2 regions of the Xenorhabdus sp. TS4 genome follow, and region 2 is predicted to be linked to the other one. Evidence: riboswitches for the same ligand, from Rfam matches in the RefSeq annotation. Region 2 holds a riboswitch; the other holds the start of a gene.

Region 1 (8,799 bases), on a different contig from region 2:
CACAGGCGGAACTCAACCTGAAAGATACTCAACTCACTTCTCCATCGGCAGGGATGATCCTAACCAGAGCCATTGAACCAGGCACCATGCTGGCGGCGGGCAACACGGTTTTTACCCTGTCCCTCACCAATCCCGTTTGGATCAGGGCATATATTGATGAACCTCATCTCAATCAGGCTACCGCTGGACGGGAAGTTTTGATTTATACCGATGGGCGGAAAAACCAGCCCTATCATGGCAAAATCGGTTTTGTTTCTCCCACTGCCGAATTTACTCCCAAAAATGTCGAAACACCTGATTTAAGAACAGACTTAGTTTATCGCCTGCGCATCATTGTCCTTAATCCCGATAAGGGACTGAAACAAGGAATGCCTGTTACCTTGCGTTTTGCTGAAATAAATTTTACTGAAACAAATAAGTAGGCGATAACATGACCAGTTCAGCTTATACGATAAAACTGAACGGTGTGGAGAAAACTTTTCCAGGATTAGACGTTCCTGCTGTATCCCATCTACAAGCAGAAATTCAGGGTGGATCAGTGACGGGTCTTGTCGGTCCAGATGGTGCTGGAAAAACCACGCTGATAAGAATGTTAGCCGGATTATTGAAGCCTGATAGCGGCAATATTGAAATTATGGGACTTGATCCCATCAAGGACAGTGTTCAAGTACGTTCTGACCTCGGTTACATGCCGCAGAAATTTGGCTTGTATGAAGATTTAACCGTAATGGAAAATCTCACTTTATATGCCGATTTGCGTGGTGTACTGGGCGCAGAGTGCAAAACTACCTTTCAGAAATTACTCACCTTCACGGATTTAACCCATTTTACCGGACGGTTAGCCGGGAAATTGTCCGGTGGCATGAAACAAAAACTGGGGCTTGCTTGCACTTTATTAGGTAGCCCGAAAGTTTTGCTACTGGATGAACCTGGTGTAGGCGTTGATCCCATCGCCCGCCGTGAGTTATGGCAAATGGTTCATGAACTCGCTTCTGACGGCATGTTGATCTTATGGAGCACCTCTTATTTGGATGAAGCCGAATTATGTCGTGATGTTTTGCTTATGAACCAAGGTAAGCTGCTCTATCGCGGCCAGCCACAAGAATTAACCCAAAATATTGCGGGTCGATCTTTTTTGCTTGATGTCAAACAAGATGCGCGGCGCAAAATGTTGCAACATGCCCTCACCTTGCCCCAAGTGACTGATGGTGTAATTCAGGGAAAATATGTTCGTCTGATCTTAAAAGAAGAAGCGGATAAAAATGCATTACTCCAACAAATAGGGTTGCCTGAAGCCAATCTCTTCGAGGCCGAACCACGTTTCGAAGATGCATTTATCGACTTATTGGGTGGTGGCCCATCCCATCGTTCCGAATTGGCAGAAATAATGCCTCAAATCCCACCAAACCCAACGGAAACCGTGATAGAAGCCCGTAGCCTGACTAAAAAATTTGGCGATTTTGCTGCCACTGACCAAGTCGATTTTCAGGTGAAACGAGGGGAAATATTCGGCCTATTGGGGCCAAATGGAGCCGGAAAATCGACTACCTTCAAAATGATGTGTGGTTTAATGATCCCCACTTCAGGCAAAGCGCTGGTTCTGGATATGGATTTAAAAACCGGTTCAGGCAAAGCCCGCCAACACCTTGGCTATATGGCCCAAAAATTTTCACTTTATGGCAACCTGACTGTTGAGCAGAATCTTAAGTTTTTCTCCGGTGTTTACGGCTTGAAAGGTCGCCATCAACAAGAAAAGATGTCTGATATGATCCGAGCGTTCAATCTTAGGCCAATCTTACATCAAAAGACTGATAGCCTTCCGCTCGGGTTTAAGCAACGACTTGCCCTTTCCTGCGCATTGATGCACGAACCTGATATTCTGTTTTTGGATGAACCCACTTCGGGTGTGGACCCGCTGACCCGTCGAGAATTTTGGTTACATATCAATGGCATGGTAGACAAAGGGGTAACTGTGATGGTCACAACCCACTTTATGGATGAAGCCGAATATTGTGATCGTATCGGGCTGGTATTTAGAGGCAAATTGATTGCAGCCGGAACGCCCGATGAACTGAAACAACTGGTTACCACGGATAAGCTCCCTAACCCTTCCATGGAAGATGCTTTTATCGATCTCGTGTTGAACTACGATAAGGAGCCGCAATGAGTCATCCTGAACATATAACATCCCAACAAGCGGTCAGTTTCTCATGGCGTCGATTGAAAGCACTCTGTATCAAGGAGACTAAGCAAATTGTCCGTGATCCCAGCAGTGCTTTGATTGCGGTAGTTATCCCTTTGATGTTGCTCTTTATTTTTGGTTACGGCATTAACCTGGACTCCAGCAAGCTTCGCCTTGGTATTCTAATGGAACAGCAGAGCGAGGACGCCAGAGAATTGGTGCATGTATTTACAGGATCGCCCTATATTGATGCCACCATCAGCGACAATCGCCAGCTCTTAATCAAAAAAATGCAGGAAAACCAAATTCGGGGCATTATCGTCATCCCTGTCAATTTTGATGCCCAGCTTGCCCGCGCAGACGGCCATGCCCCCATCCAGGTTATTACCGATGGCAGTGAACCTAATACCGCCAATTTTGTGCAGGGCTATACCAAAGGTATCTGGCAAATCTGGTTACAACAGCGAGGGCAAAATCGTGGGGTTGCAACGACTCCCTTGATTGATACACAAATCCGCTATTGGTTTAATCCCGCCGCCATTAGCCAGCATTTCCTTATTCCTGGTGCTGTTTCAATTATTATGACCGTGGTAGGCGCAATTCTTACCTCGCTCGTCGTCGCCCGTGAATGGGAACGCGGAACCATGGAAGCACTACTTTCGACCCAAGTTACCCGCACCGAATTGTTGCTCGCTAAATTATTACCCTATCAAATGCTGGGGTCTTTTGTCATGGTACTTTGCATGTTATTCACAGTGTTTGTACTGGGAGTTCCCTATCGCGGCTCACTCTGGATATTAGCATTAGTCTCCAGCCTTTATCTCGCTACTGCCCTGGGTATGGGGTTACTAATTTCCACCCTAACACGTAATCAGTTCAATGCGGCGATGATTTCTCTCAATGCAGCTTTCTTGCCTGCCATTATGTTGTCTGGTTTTGTTTTCGAGATAGACAGTATGCCCGTACTTATTCAGGCTTCGACTTATGTCATACCGGCTCGTTACTTTGTCAGCAGCCTACAGACGCTCTTTCTGGCTGGGAACATTGGTACTGTGTTGATGACAAACCTGCTCCTGCTAATTGCCAGTTCCATTGTCTTTATCGGCCTGACCGCGTGGAAAACCCGTCGGCATCTGGAGTAAATAAGGAAAGAGCATGTTTTATCGTCTGTATACACTCATCATGAAAGAGTTACAGTCTCTTCTGAGAGAACCGCAAACACGGAACATTTTGATTTTAACTGTGATTATACAAATGATCCTGTTTCCGTGGGCCGCAACGCTGGAAGTCAAAAATGCCACCATTGCTATTTATAATGAGGATAAAGGACATGCATCAATTGAATTGACCCAACGGTTGGCAAAATCAAAAGCATTTCCTGATGTTATTTTGCTAACTAGTTCGCAAGAGATCCGCCCTACTCTGGATAACCGCAAGGCATTATTGCTGGTGCGCTTTCCACAAAATTTCAGTGCTGATCTCGCCAACCATAACCCGACATCAATTCAAGTTTTGTTGGATGGGCGTAATTCAAACAGTGCCCAAATTGCAGCCAACTATATCCAGCAGATTGTGATGGATTACCAAAAACAACTGTTGGGAAATGCCCCTAATTTCAATAATAGTGAACTCATTGTGCGTAACTGGTATAACGCCAATTTGGATTACAAGTGGTTCGTCGTACCGTCGCTGGTTGCCATGATTACTACGATTGGTGTTCTCATTGTCACAGCATTGTCAGTCGCCCGTGAGCGGGAACAAGGAACGCTGGATCAGTTGCTGGTCTCTCCACTGGCAACCTGGCAAATTTTCCTTGGCAAAGCCATTCCGGCATTGGTTGTGGCAACGATGCAAGCAAACATTGTTTTGCTGATTGGAACACTGTTCTATCAAATTCCTTTCGCGGGTTCATTGCTGCTATTTTATGGCTGTATGTTGATTTATGGCTTATCCCTGGTGGGTTTCGGTTTGCTGATTTCTGCTGTCTGTTCCACCCAGCAACAAGCATTTATTGGTGTATTTGTGTTTATGATGCCCGCTATTTTGCTTTCTGGTTATATCTCTCCGGTCGAGAATATGCCCGTTTGGTTACAAAACATCACCTGGATTAACCCAATCCGGCATTTTACAGATATTACCAAGCAGATTTATTTGAAAGGGGCTGATTTATCCGTTATTTGGCCAAACTTATGGCCTTTATTGGTGATTACTGCAACAACTGGGGGGATCGCTTATCGGCTGTTTCGAAGTAAGATTGCCTGATAAATTTAAAGCAGATTCGAAAGATTAAATGACCTTTTAAAAAACCCTGACAAGGCAGGGTTTTTATATCAAAAAATAATTCAATATATCAGTGACTATCGACGATCACCCAAAATACGCAACAGCATCAAGAACAGGTTAATGAAGTCCAGATACAGAGTCAGTGCACCAGTAATTGAATACTTGCGCAGGTTTTCTTTATCGTTAACATCCAATTGTTCACCCATTTCTTTCAGTTTTTGGGTATCGTATGCCGTCAAGCCAGCAAAAATTACAACACCAATATAGGTGATTGCCCACATCAACGCTGGGCTTTTCAGCCAGATATTTAGCAAAGAAGCCAGAACAATACCAATTAGCCCCATAAACAGGAAGCTACCCAGACCACTCAAACTACGTTTGGTGGTATAACCATAGATACTCAATGCACCGAACATACCCGCTGAAACAACAAATGTGCTGGCGATAGAACTACTGGTATAAACCACAAAGATACTGGAAAGTGTCAAACCCGTTAGCATAGAGTACAGCATAAACAGCCCTGTCGCCATTGCCCCACTCATTTTATGAACCAAACCAGACAGCACAAATACTAACGCAAGCTGTGCGATGATTAAGCCATAAAAAACAATAGAGCTACTGAAAATGGCGTATAAAATTTCAGGGGTATTTGCCACATACCATGCAACAAATGCAGTTAACAACAAGCCACAAGTCATCCAACCGTAGACTTGTGCCATGTAAGTTTGTATACCAGAACCAGTTTTCTGGACAATCGAATCATTAGAACGTTGATATCGATCCATGATGATTACCTTTTCATGACAATGTTTAAGGATTAAGAATGTTTAAAAATAAACAATCTATTCAAAAGTTATACATTAGCATAGAACATTAATAAAACCATCCGCCAATTAATGGCAATTTCAGTGACATATTATTTATTTGTCCAGTTTCCGAGATAGTCCGCAGAACGAACCCCCAAAAGCTGTTTTACCAGCGACTTACCGCATCCCAGTCACTCTGCCTCGCCTCTACCCAGCGCTCTCCCTCCGCAAGTGATTCTTTTTTCCAGAATGGAGCCTTAGTTTTCAGATAATCCATAATGAATTCAGCCGCCATAAAAGCCATATTGCGGTGAGAGCTGGTGACACCAACAAATACGATCTCATCTCCAGGGTACAATTCACCAATGCGATGAATAATGCTGACCCGTTGCAACGACCAACGTTGGCGGGCTTCATCAACAATTTTCTGCAACATCTTTTCTGTCATGCCAGCATAATGCTCCAGTGTTAGTGTCTTAATGGTGTCTCCTAAGTTATGGTTACGAACTTTTCCGGTAAAAGTCACAACAGCACCATCTTCATCACATTGCGAGAGCCATTGATACTCTTCACCAACACCAAATGTCTCCTGTTGGATACTGATCCGCGTATTTTCCATTTTTATCCCCCCGTAACAGGTGGGAAAAAAGCCACTTCATCATCATTATTCAGAGCATGTTCAGCGTGGACAAAAGATTGATTGACAGCAGACAACACTTTGCCTTCTTCCAATGCCAGTGCCCATCGTTCTCCCTTTTCAGTCAGTGCATGACGAAGATGCGCTACAGTTGGGTAATCATTAGGTAGTTCAAGTGAATCCGTTCCTACCAGCTCGCGAACTTGAGCAAAAAATAGTACCTTTATCATACCCCCACCTTAAAATTTTCTGATTTGCCACCACTTTTTTCCAACAAACGCACAGGCCCGATGACCATATCTTTTTGTACCGCTTTGCACATGTCATAAATTGTCAAAGCAGCCACAGATACCGCCGTCAAAGCTTCCATTTCCACACCTGTTTTCCCTGCCAAGCGGCAACAGGATTCGATTCTGACACGATTGTGTTCTGTTTGCGCTTCCAGCCGGACTTCCACTTTACTAAGCAACAGAGGATGGCACAGCGGGATCAATTCCCACGTCCGTTTCGCCGCCTGAATACCTGCAATACGAGCAGTAGCAAAAACATCTCCTTTGTGGTGATCACCAGCAATAATCATGGCCAAGGTTTCAGCCTGCATTTCAACAAATGCTTCTGCCCGTGCTTCACGCACAGTTTCTGATTTGGTAGAAATATCTACCATATGAGCTTCACCCGAAGTATTGATATGGGTTAATTGAGACATTTTACATTCCTAAAAATAGCACCTAAAACGGCTTCCGAAAAATACAGGCTAACCGCCAATAAAAGAAAGATTAGGAGTGATCCCGCTGTCTCCTTGATGTAAAAAGTGAGTTTCACGCTTATGGTGCAACCCACCTTGAATACGTAGTTTCAGGGCATCAAGCGATACGTTATCAGACAATAAATCACGCAATGGAATACCCTGTTCACCAAATAAGCACAAATGCAGATTGCCAATTGCTGATACCCTCAGACGGTTGCAGCTTTGGCAAAAGTCTTTTTCATACGGCATGATAAGGCCAATTTCTCCCTGAGAATCGGGATGACGAAAAACTTGCGCCGGCCCATCACTTCGCGCACGTTGCTGTTGTTGCCATCCCTGTTGTAGCAGTTTGCGGCGGATCACTTCTCCAGAAAGATGATGACGATAAAAAATGGCACGACCTTCCCCCGTTTCCATCAATTCAATAAAACGCAACTGGATAGGACGATGTTTAATCCAATCAAGAAAGGCTGGCAGGTTGGTATCATTCACATTCTTCATCAACACGACATTGACTTTCACTGTGTTGAACCCCGCCTCAAAAGCCGCGTCAATGCCACGCATAATCTGGAAAAATTTATCTTGTCCGGTAATAGCGTAAAATTGGCGGGGATCCAAACTATCAACACTCACATTAATCACTGTCAGGCCAGCCAATTTCCATTGAGAAACATCCCGCTCCATACGGTAACCATTCGTTGTGACAGCAATTTTTTTGATTTGTGGATTTTCATGAACCGCAGCGATGATGTCGCAGAAATCACGGCGCATGGTTGGTTCTCCTCCAGTTAAACGAATTTTTTCTGTGCCAAGTTCAGCAAATGCCCGGCTAACCCGACGAATTTCTGGCAGGGAAAGGAATGATTTATGGCCATGAGGCCGGTATCCATCAGGCAGGCAATATGTGCAACGGAAGTTACACACATCGGTAATAGACAATCTCAAGTAATAGAACTTGCGCGAGAATGCATCTACGAGTTGTTCCACAATAACACCTTCCAAGTACGGGAGATGCTGGCATTTCTACCTTGCATCCTGGTGACTCAGGAGCCACGGCCAGAGCATCATATCAATGTGATATCCATTTGATAGAACAGCGACTTAGACACAGAGGCTAGGGGTTAATATCAGTTAAATTTTATATGAACCTAAAATAAAAAGCTAATTCCTGATCCGATATATACCTTATTATACAACGAGTTAACTAAACGCGATAACATCAGCGCCCTACAGTGTTTCCAGGCTATCTATTCGCAATGATCGCATAGCATCGCATCAATTTCTGGAAGCATCATATTTTGTGATAAATTACACGAGATTTATTAAAGCCCCTATGTTTAGCCAATAACAGGAATCCTATGCGAAATCGCACATTAGCTGATTTGGATCGCGTTGTCGCCCTCGGCGGCGGTCATGGACTCGGACGCGTTATGTCTTCCCTTTCTTCTCTCGGAGCACGCCTGACAGGAATTGTAACGACAACGGATAATGGGGGTTCAACTGGTAGAATACGGCGCTCGGAAGGCGGGATTGCATGGGGAGATATGCGCAATTGTCTGAATCAGTTAATCACGGAACCGACCATTGCTTCTGCCATGTTTGAATATCGGTTCAGTGGCAATGGCGAATTATCTGGACATAATTTAGGCAACTTAATGTTGAAAGCCCTTGATCATTTAAGTGTCCGTCCTCTTGAGGCAATTAACCTGCTCCGCAATTTACTGAAAGTCAATGCACAGTTGATTCCTATGTCAGAACAACCGGTTGATTTAATGGCTGTCGATGAGCAAGGCAATACTGTGTATGGTGAAGTGAATATCGATCAACTTAATTGTGTACCACAAGAACTATTGCTTTACCCTCACGTCAATGCCACTAAAGAAGCACTGGATGCTATTGAGCAAGCAGATTTGATTTTGATCGGCCCAGGCAGCTTTTTCACCAGCCTAATGCCGTTGTTGCTATTGGAGGATTTAACACAATCCTTACGACGCAGTAATGCAAACATGATTTATATCGGTAACTTAGGGAAAGAACTTAGTCACGCTGCTGCCAATCTATCATTAAAAGATAAACTTACCATCATGGAGAATAAGATTGGTCGCAAGATGATTAATGCGCTGATTGTCGGCCCGCGTACCGA
Region 2 (8,799 bases):
TCTCCATCGGCAGGGATGATCCTAACCAGAGCCATTGAACCAGGCACCATGCTGGCGGCGGGCAACACGGTTTTTACCCTGTCCCTCACCAATCCCGTTTGGATCAGGGCATATATTGATGAACCTCATCTCAATCAGGCTACCGCTGGACGGGAAGTTTTGATTTATACCGATGGGCGGAAAAACCAGCCCTATCATGGCAAAATCGGTTTTGTTTCTCCCACTGCCGAATTTACTCCCAAAAATGTCGAAACACCTGATTTAAGAACAGACTTAGTTTATCGCCTGCGCATCATTGTCCTTAATCCCGATAAGGGACTGAAACAAGGAATGCCTGTTACCTTGCGTTTTGCTGAAATAAATTTTACTGAAACAAATAAGTAGGCGATAACATGACCAGTTCAGCTTATACGATAAAACTGAACGGTGTGGAGAAAACTTTTCCAGGATTAGACGTTCCTGCTGTATCCCATCTACAAGCAGAAATTCAGGGTGGATCAGTGACGGGTCTTGTCGGTCCAGATGGTGCTGGAAAAACCACGCTGATAAGAATGTTAGCCGGATTATTGAAGCCTGATAGCGGCAATATTGAAATTATGGGACTTGATCCCATCAAGGACAGTGTTCAAGTACGTTCTGACCTCGGTTACATGCCGCAGAAATTTGGCTTGTATGAAGATTTAACCGTAATGGAAAATCTCACTTTATATGCCGATTTGCGTGGTGTACTGGGCGCAGAGTGCAAAACTACCTTTCAGAAATTACTCACCTTCACGGATTTAACCCATTTTACCGGACGGTTAGCCGGGAAATTGTCCGGTGGCATGAAACAAAAACTGGGGCTTGCTTGCACTTTATTAGGTAGCCCGAAAGTTTTGCTACTGGATGAACCTGGTGTAGGCGTTGATCCCATCGCCCGCCGTGAGTTATGGCAAATGGTTCATGAACTCGCTTCTGACGGCATGTTGATCTTATGGAGCACCTCTTATTTGGATGAAGCCGAATTATGTCGTGATGTTTTGCTTATGAACCAAGGTAAGCTGCTCTATCGCGGCCAGCCACAAGAATTAACCCAAAATATTGCGGGTCGATCTTTTTTGCTTGATGTCAAACAAGATGCGCGGCGCAAAATGTTGCAACATGCCCTCACCTTGCCCCAAGTGACTGATGGTGTAATTCAGGGAAAATATGTTCGTCTGATCTTAAAAGAAGAAGCGGATAAAAATGCATTACTCCAACAAATAGGGTTGCCTGAAGCCAATCTCTTCGAGGCCGAACCACGTTTCGAAGATGCATTTATCGACTTATTGGGTGGTGGCCCATCCCATCGTTCCGAATTGGCAGAAATAATGCCTCAAATCCCACCAAACCCAACGGAAACCGTGATAGAAGCCCGTAGCCTGACTAAAAAATTTGGCGATTTTGCTGCCACTGACCAAGTCGATTTTCAGGTGAAACGAGGGGAAATATTCGGCCTATTGGGGCCAAATGGAGCCGGAAAATCGACTACCTTCAAAATGATGTGTGGTTTAATGATCCCCACTTCAGGCAAAGCGCTGGTTCTGGATATGGATTTAAAAACCGGTTCAGGCAAAGCCCGCCAACACCTTGGCTATATGGCCCAAAAATTTTCACTTTATGGCAACCTGACTGTTGAGCAGAATCTTAAGTTTTTCTCCGGTGTTTACGGCTTGAAAGGTCGCCATCAACAAGAAAAGATGTCTGATATGATCCGAGCGTTCAATCTTAGGCCAATCTTACATCAAAAGACTGATAGCCTTCCGCTCGGGTTTAAGCAACGACTTGCCCTTTCCTGCGCATTGATGCACGAACCTGATATTCTGTTTTTGGATGAACCCACTTCGGGTGTGGACCCGCTGACCCGTCGAGAATTTTGGTTACATATCAATGGCATGGTAGACAAAGGGGTAACTGTGATGGTCACAACCCACTTTATGGATGAAGCCGAATATTGTGATCGTATCGGGCTGGTATTTAGAGGCAAATTGATTGCAGCCGGAACGCCCGATGAACTGAAACAACTGGTTACCACGGATAAGCTCCCTAACCCTTCCATGGAAGATGCTTTTATCGATCTCGTGTTGAACTACGATAAGGAGCCGCAATGAGTCATCCTGAACATATAACATCCCAACAAGCGGTCAGTTTCTCATGGCGTCGATTGAAAGCACTCTGTATCAAGGAGACTAAGCAAATTGTCCGTGATCCCAGCAGTGCTTTGATTGCGGTAGTTATCCCTTTGATGTTGCTCTTTATTTTTGGTTACGGCATTAACCTGGACTCCAGCAAGCTTCGCCTTGGTATTCTAATGGAACAGCAGAGCGAGGACGCCAGAGAATTGGTGCATGTATTTACAGGATCGCCCTATATTGATGCCACCATCAGCGACAATCGCCAGCTCTTAATCAAAAAAATGCAGGAAAACCAAATTCGGGGCATTATCGTCATCCCTGTCAATTTTGATGCCCAGCTTGCCCGCGCAGACGGCCATGCCCCCATCCAGGTTATTACCGATGGCAGTGAACCTAATACCGCCAATTTTGTGCAGGGCTATACCAAAGGTATCTGGCAAATCTGGTTACAACAGCGAGGGCAAAATCGTGGGGTTGCAACGACTCCCTTGATTGATACACAAATCCGCTATTGGTTTAATCCCGCCGCCATTAGCCAGCATTTCCTTATTCCTGGTGCTGTTTCAATTATTATGACCGTGGTAGGCGCAATTCTTACCTCGCTCGTCGTCGCCCGTGAATGGGAACGCGGAACCATGGAAGCACTACTTTCGACCCAAGTTACCCGCACCGAATTGTTGCTCGCTAAATTATTACCCTATCAAATGCTGGGGTCTTTTGTCATGGTACTTTGCATGTTATTCACAGTGTTTGTACTGGGAGTTCCCTATCGCGGCTCACTCTGGATATTAGCATTAGTCTCCAGCCTTTATCTCGCTACTGCCCTGGGTATGGGGTTACTAATTTCCACCCTAACACGTAATCAGTTCAATGCGGCGATGATTTCTCTCAATGCAGCTTTCTTGCCTGCCATTATGTTGTCTGGTTTTGTTTTCGAGATAGACAGTATGCCCGTACTTATTCAGGCTTCGACTTATGTCATACCGGCTCGTTACTTTGTCAGCAGCCTACAGACGCTCTTTCTGGCTGGGAACATTGGTACTGTGTTGATGACAAACCTGCTCCTGCTAATTGCCAGTTCCATTGTCTTTATCGGCCTGACCGCGTGGAAAACCCGTCGGCATCTGGAGTAAATAAGGAAAGAGCATGTTTTATCGTCTGTATACACTCATCATGAAAGAGTTACAGTCTCTTCTGAGAGAACCGCAAACACGGAACATTTTGATTTTAACTGTGATTATACAAATGATCCTGTTTCCGTGGGCCGCAACGCTGGAAGTCAAAAATGCCACCATTGCTATTTATAATGAGGATAAAGGACATGCATCAATTGAATTGACCCAACGGTTGGCAAAATCAAAAGCATTTCCTGATGTTATTTTGCTAACTAGTTCGCAAGAGATCCGCCCTACTCTGGATAACCGCAAGGCATTATTGCTGGTGCGCTTTCCACAAAATTTCAGTGCTGATCTCGCCAACCATAACCCGACATCAATTCAAGTTTTGTTGGATGGGCGTAATTCAAACAGTGCCCAAATTGCAGCCAACTATATCCAGCAGATTGTGATGGATTACCAAAAACAACTGTTGGGAAATGCCCCTAATTTCAATAATAGTGAACTCATTGTGCGTAACTGGTATAACGCCAATTTGGATTACAAGTGGTTCGTCGTACCGTCGCTGGTTGCCATGATTACTACGATTGGTGTTCTCATTGTCACAGCATTGTCAGTCGCCCGTGAGCGGGAACAAGGAACGCTGGATCAGTTGCTGGTCTCTCCACTGGCAACCTGGCAAATTTTCCTTGGCAAAGCCATTCCGGCATTGGTTGTGGCAACGATGCAAGCAAACATTGTTTTGCTGATTGGAACACTGTTCTATCAAATTCCTTTCGCGGGTTCATTGCTGCTATTTTATGGCTGTATGTTGATTTATGGCTTATCCCTGGTGGGTTTCGGTTTGCTGATTTCTGCTGTCTGTTCCACCCAGCAACAAGCATTTATTGGTGTATTTGTGTTTATGATGCCCGCTATTTTGCTTTCTGGTTATATCTCTCCGGTCGAGAATATGCCCGTTTGGTTACAAAACATCACCTGGATTAACCCAATCCGGCATTTTACAGATATTACCAAGCAGATTTATTTGAAAGGGGCTGATTTATCCGTTATTTGGCCAAACTTATGGCCTTTATTGGTGATTACTGCAACAACTGGGGGGATCGCTTATCGGCTGTTTCGAAGTAAGATTGCCTGATAAATTTAAAGCAGATTCGAAAGATTAAATGACCTTTTAAAAAACCCTGACAAGGCAGGGTTTTTATATCAAAAAATAATTCAATATATCAGTGACTATCGACGATCACCCAAAATACGCAACAGCATCAAGAACAGGTTAATGAAGTCCAGATACAGAGTCAGTGCACCAGTAATTGAATACTTGCGCAGGTTTTCTTTATCGTTAACATCCAATTGTTCACCCATTTCTTTCAGTTTTTGGGTATCGTATGCCGTCAAGCCAGCAAAAATTACAACACCAATATAGGTGATTGCCCACATCAACGCTGGGCTTTTCAGCCAGATATTTAGCAAAGAAGCCAGAACAATACCAATTAGCCCCATAAACAGGAAGCTACCCAGACCACTCAAACTACGTTTGGTGGTATAACCATAGATACTCAATGCACCGAACATACCCGCTGAAACAACAAATGTGCTGGCGATAGAACTACTGGTATAAACCACAAAGATACTGGAAAGTGTCAAACCCGTTAGCATAGAGTACAGCATAAACAGCCCTGTCGCCATTGCCCCACTCATTTTATGAACCAAACCAGACAGCACAAATACTAACGCAAGCTGTGCGATGATTAAGCCATAAAAAACAATAGAGCTACTGAAAATGGCGTATAAAATTTCAGGGGTATTTGCCACATACCATGCAACAAATGCAGTTAACAACAAGCCACAAGTCATCCAACCGTAGACTTGTGCCATGTAAGTTTGTATACCAGAACCAGTTTTCTGGACAATCGAATCATTAGAACGTTGATATCGATCCATGATGATTACCTTTTCATGACAATGTTTAAGGATTAAGAATGTTTAAAAATAAACAATCTATTCAAAAGTTATACATTAGCATAGAACATTAATAAAACCATCCGCCAATTAATGGCAATTTCAGTGACATATTATTTATTTGTCCAGTTTCCGAGATAGTCCGCAGAACGAACCCCCAAAAGCTGTTTTACCAGCGACTTACCGCATCCCAGTCACTCTGCCTCGCCTCTACCCAGCGCTCTCCCTCCGCAAGTGATTCTTTTTTCCAGAATGGAGCCTTAGTTTTCAGATAATCCATAATGAATTCAGCCGCCATAAAAGCCATATTGCGGTGAGAGCTGGTGACACCAACAAATACGATCTCATCTCCAGGGTACAATTCACCAATGCGATGAATAATGCTGACCCGTTGCAACGACCAACGTTGGCGGGCTTCATCAACAATTTTCTGCAACATCTTTTCTGTCATGCCAGCATAATGCTCCAGTGTTAGTGTCTTAATGGTGTCTCCTAAGTTATGGTTACGAACTTTTCCGGTAAAAGTCACAACAGCACCATCTTCATCACATTGCGAGAGCCATTGATACTCTTCACCAACACCAAATGTCTCCTGTTGGATACTGATCCGCGTATTTTCCATTTTTATCCCCCCGTAACAGGTGGGAAAAAAGCCACTTCATCATCATTATTCAGAGCATGTTCAGCGTGGACAAAAGATTGATTGACAGCAGACAACACTTTGCCTTCTTCCAATGCCAGTGCCCATCGTTCTCCCTTTTCAGTCAGTGCATGACGAAGATGCGCTACAGTTGGGTAATCATTAGGTAGTTCAAGTGAATCCGTTCCTACCAGCTCGCGAACTTGAGCAAAAAATAGTACCTTTATCATACCCCCACCTTAAAATTTTCTGATTTGCCACCACTTTTTTCCAACAAACGCACAGGCCCGATGACCATATCTTTTTGTACCGCTTTGCACATGTCATAAATTGTCAAAGCAGCCACAGATACCGCCGTCAAAGCTTCCATTTCCACACCTGTTTTCCCTGCCAAGCGGCAACAGGATTCGATTCTGACACGATTGTGTTCTGTTTGCGCTTCCAGCCGGACTTCCACTTTACTAAGCAACAGAGGATGGCACAGCGGGATCAATTCCCACGTCCGTTTCGCCGCCTGAATACCTGCAATACGAGCAGTAGCAAAAACATCTCCTTTGTGGTGATCACCAGCAATAATCATGGCCAAGGTTTCAGCCTGCATTTCAACAAATGCTTCTGCCCGTGCTTCACGCACAGTTTCTGATTTGGTAGAAATATCTACCATATGAGCTTCACCCGAAGTATTGATATGGGTTAATTGAGACATTTTACATTCCTAAAAATAGCACCTAAAACGGCTTCCGAAAAATACAGGCTAACCGCCAATAAAAGAAAGATTAGGAGTGATCCCGCTGTCTCCTTGATGTAAAAAGTGAGTTTCACGCTTATGGTGCAACCCACCTTGAATACGTAGTTTCAGGGCATCAAGCGATACGTTATCAGACAATAAATCACGCAATGGAATACCCTGTTCACCAAATAAGCACAAATGCAGATTGCCAATTGCTGATACCCTCAGACGGTTGCAGCTTTGGCAAAAGTCTTTTTCATACGGCATGATAAGGCCAATTTCTCCCTGAGAATCGGGATGACGAAAAACTTGCGCCGGCCCATCACTTCGCGCACGTTGCTGTTGTTGCCATCCCTGTTGTAGCAGTTTGCGGCGGATCACTTCTCCAGAAAGATGATGACGATAAAAAATGGCACGACCTTCCCCCGTTTCCATCAATTCAATAAAACGCAACTGGATAGGACGATGTTTAATCCAATCAAGAAAGGCTGGCAGGTTGGTATCATTCACATTCTTCATCAACACGACATTGACTTTCACTGTGTTGAACCCCGCCTCAAAAGCCGCGTCAATGCCACGCATAATCTGGAAAAATTTATCTTGTCCGGTAATAGCGTAAAATTGGCGGGGATCCAAACTATCAACACTCACATTAATCACTGTCAGGCCAGCCAATTTCCATTGAGAAACATCCCGCTCCATACGGTAACCATTCGTTGTGACAGCAATTTTTTTGATTTGTGGATTTTCATGAACCGCAGCGATGATGTCGCAGAAATCACGGCGCATGGTTGGTTCTCCTCCAGTTAAACGAATTTTTTCTGTGCCAAGTTCAGCAAATGCCCGGCTAACCCGACGAATTTCTGGCAGGGAAAGGAATGATTTATGGCCATGAGGCCGGTATCCATCAGGCAGGCAATATGTGCAACGGAAGTTACACACATCGGTAATAGACAATCTCAAGTAATAGAACTTGCGCGAGAATGCATCTACGAGTTGTTCCACAATAACACCTTCCAAGTACGGGAGATGCTGGCATTTCTACCTTGCATCCTGGTGACTCAGGAGCCACGGCCAGAGCATCATATCAATGTGATATCCATTTGATAGAACAGCGACTTAGACACAGAGGCTAGGGGTTAATATCAGTTAAATTTTATATGAACCTAAAATAAAAAGCTAATTCCTGATCCGATATATACCTTATTATACAACGAGTTAACTAAACGCGATAACATCAGCGCCCTACAGTGTTTCCAGGCTATCTATTCGCAATGATCGCATAGCATCGCATCAATTTCTGGAAGCATCATATTTTGTGATAAATTACACGAGATTTATTAAAGCCCCTATGTTTAGCCAATAACAGGAATCCTATGCGAAATCGCACATTAGCTGATTTGGATCGCGTTGTCGCCCTCGGCGGCGGTCATGGACTCGGACGCGTTATGTCTTCCCTTTCTTCTCTCGGAGCACGCCTGACAGGAATTGTAACGACAACGGATAATGGGGGTTCAACTGGTAGAATACGGCGCTCGGAAGGCGGGATTGCATGGGGAGATATGCGCAATTGTCTGAATCAGTTAATCACGGAACCGACCATTGCTTCTGCCATGTTTGAATATCGGTTCAGTGGCAATGGCGAATTATCTGGACATAATTTAGGCAACTTAATGTTGAAAGCCCTTGATCATTTAAGTGTCCGTCCTCTTGAGGCAATTAACCTGCTCCGCAATTTACTGAAAGTCAATGCACAGTTGATTCCTATGTCAGAACAACCGGTTGATTTAATGGCTGTCGATGAGCAAGGCAATACTGTGTATGGTGAAGTGAATATCGATCAACTTAATTGTGTACCACAAGAACTATTGCTTTACCCTCACGTCAATGCCACTAAAGAAGCACTGGATGCTATTGAGCAAGCAGATTTGATTTTGATCGGCCCAGGCAGCTTTTTCACCAGCCTAATGCCGTTGTTGCTATTGGAGGATTTAACACAATCCTTACGACGCAGTAATGCAAACATGATTTATATCGGTAACTTAGGGAAAGAACTTAGTCACGCTGCTGCCAATCTATCATTAAAAGATAAACTTACCATCATGGAGAATAAGATTGGTCGCAAGATGATTAATGCGCTGATTGTCGGCCCGCGTACCGATATCAGCCCTTTCAGTGACCGCATTGTGACACAACAGG

Evidence for each region. Region 2 has a riboswitch for molybdenum cofactor ahead of moaA (GTP 3',8-cyclase MoaA). Riboswitches for the same ligand answer to the same signal wherever they lie in the genome.
Region 1: it holds a riboswitch for molybdenum cofactor, as region 2 does, so the genes downstream of both, moaA (GTP 3',8-cyclase MoaA) here and moaA (GTP 3',8-cyclase MoaA) in region 2, are expected to answer to the same signal.

What each region holds. Positions count from the first base shown of each region.
Region 1 is NZ_NKHQ01000003.1:27,930-36,728, forward strand. Features, by position in the region: gene hlyD (secretion protein HlyD) at 1-422, shown strand, start outside; gene Xets_RS02195 (ATP-binding cassette domain-containing protein) at 431-2,167, shown strand; gene Xets_RS02200 (ABC transporter permease) at 2,164-3,324, shown strand; gene Xets_RS02205 (ABC transporter permease) at 3,338-4,444, shown strand; gene Xets_RS02210 (Bax inhibitor-1/YccA family protein) at 4,540-5,250, opposite strand; gene moaE (molybdopterin synthase catalytic subunit MoaE) at 5,438-5,890, opposite strand; gene moaD (molybdopterin synthase sulfur carrier subunit) at 5,893-6,138, opposite strand; gene moaC (cyclic pyranopterin monophosphate synthase MoaC) at 6,135-6,614, opposite strand; gene moaA (GTP 3',8-cyclase MoaA) at 6,663-7,646, opposite strand; molybdenum cofactor riboswitch at 7,633-7,789, opposite strand; gene yvcK (uridine diphosphate-N-acetylglucosamine-binding protein YvcK) at 8,015-8,799, shown strand, end outside.
Region 2 is NZ_NKHQ01000011.1:107,530-116,328, reverse strand. Features, by position in the region: gene hlyD (secretion protein HlyD) at 1-384, shown strand, start outside; gene Xets_RS28195 (ATP-binding cassette domain-containing protein) at 393-2,129, shown strand; gene Xets_RS28190 (ABC transporter permease) at 2,126-3,286, shown strand; gene Xets_RS28185 (ABC transporter permease) at 3,300-4,406, shown strand; gene Xets_RS28180 (Bax inhibitor-1/YccA family protein) at 4,502-5,212, opposite strand; gene moaE (molybdopterin synthase catalytic subunit MoaE) at 5,400-5,852, opposite strand; gene moaD (molybdopterin synthase sulfur carrier subunit) at 5,855-6,100, opposite strand; gene moaC (cyclic pyranopterin monophosphate synthase MoaC) at 6,097-6,576, opposite strand; gene moaA (GTP 3',8-cyclase MoaA) at 6,625-7,608, opposite strand; molybdenum cofactor riboswitch at 7,595-7,751, opposite strand; gene yvcK (uridine diphosphate-N-acetylglucosamine-binding protein YvcK) at 7,977-8,799, shown strand, end outside.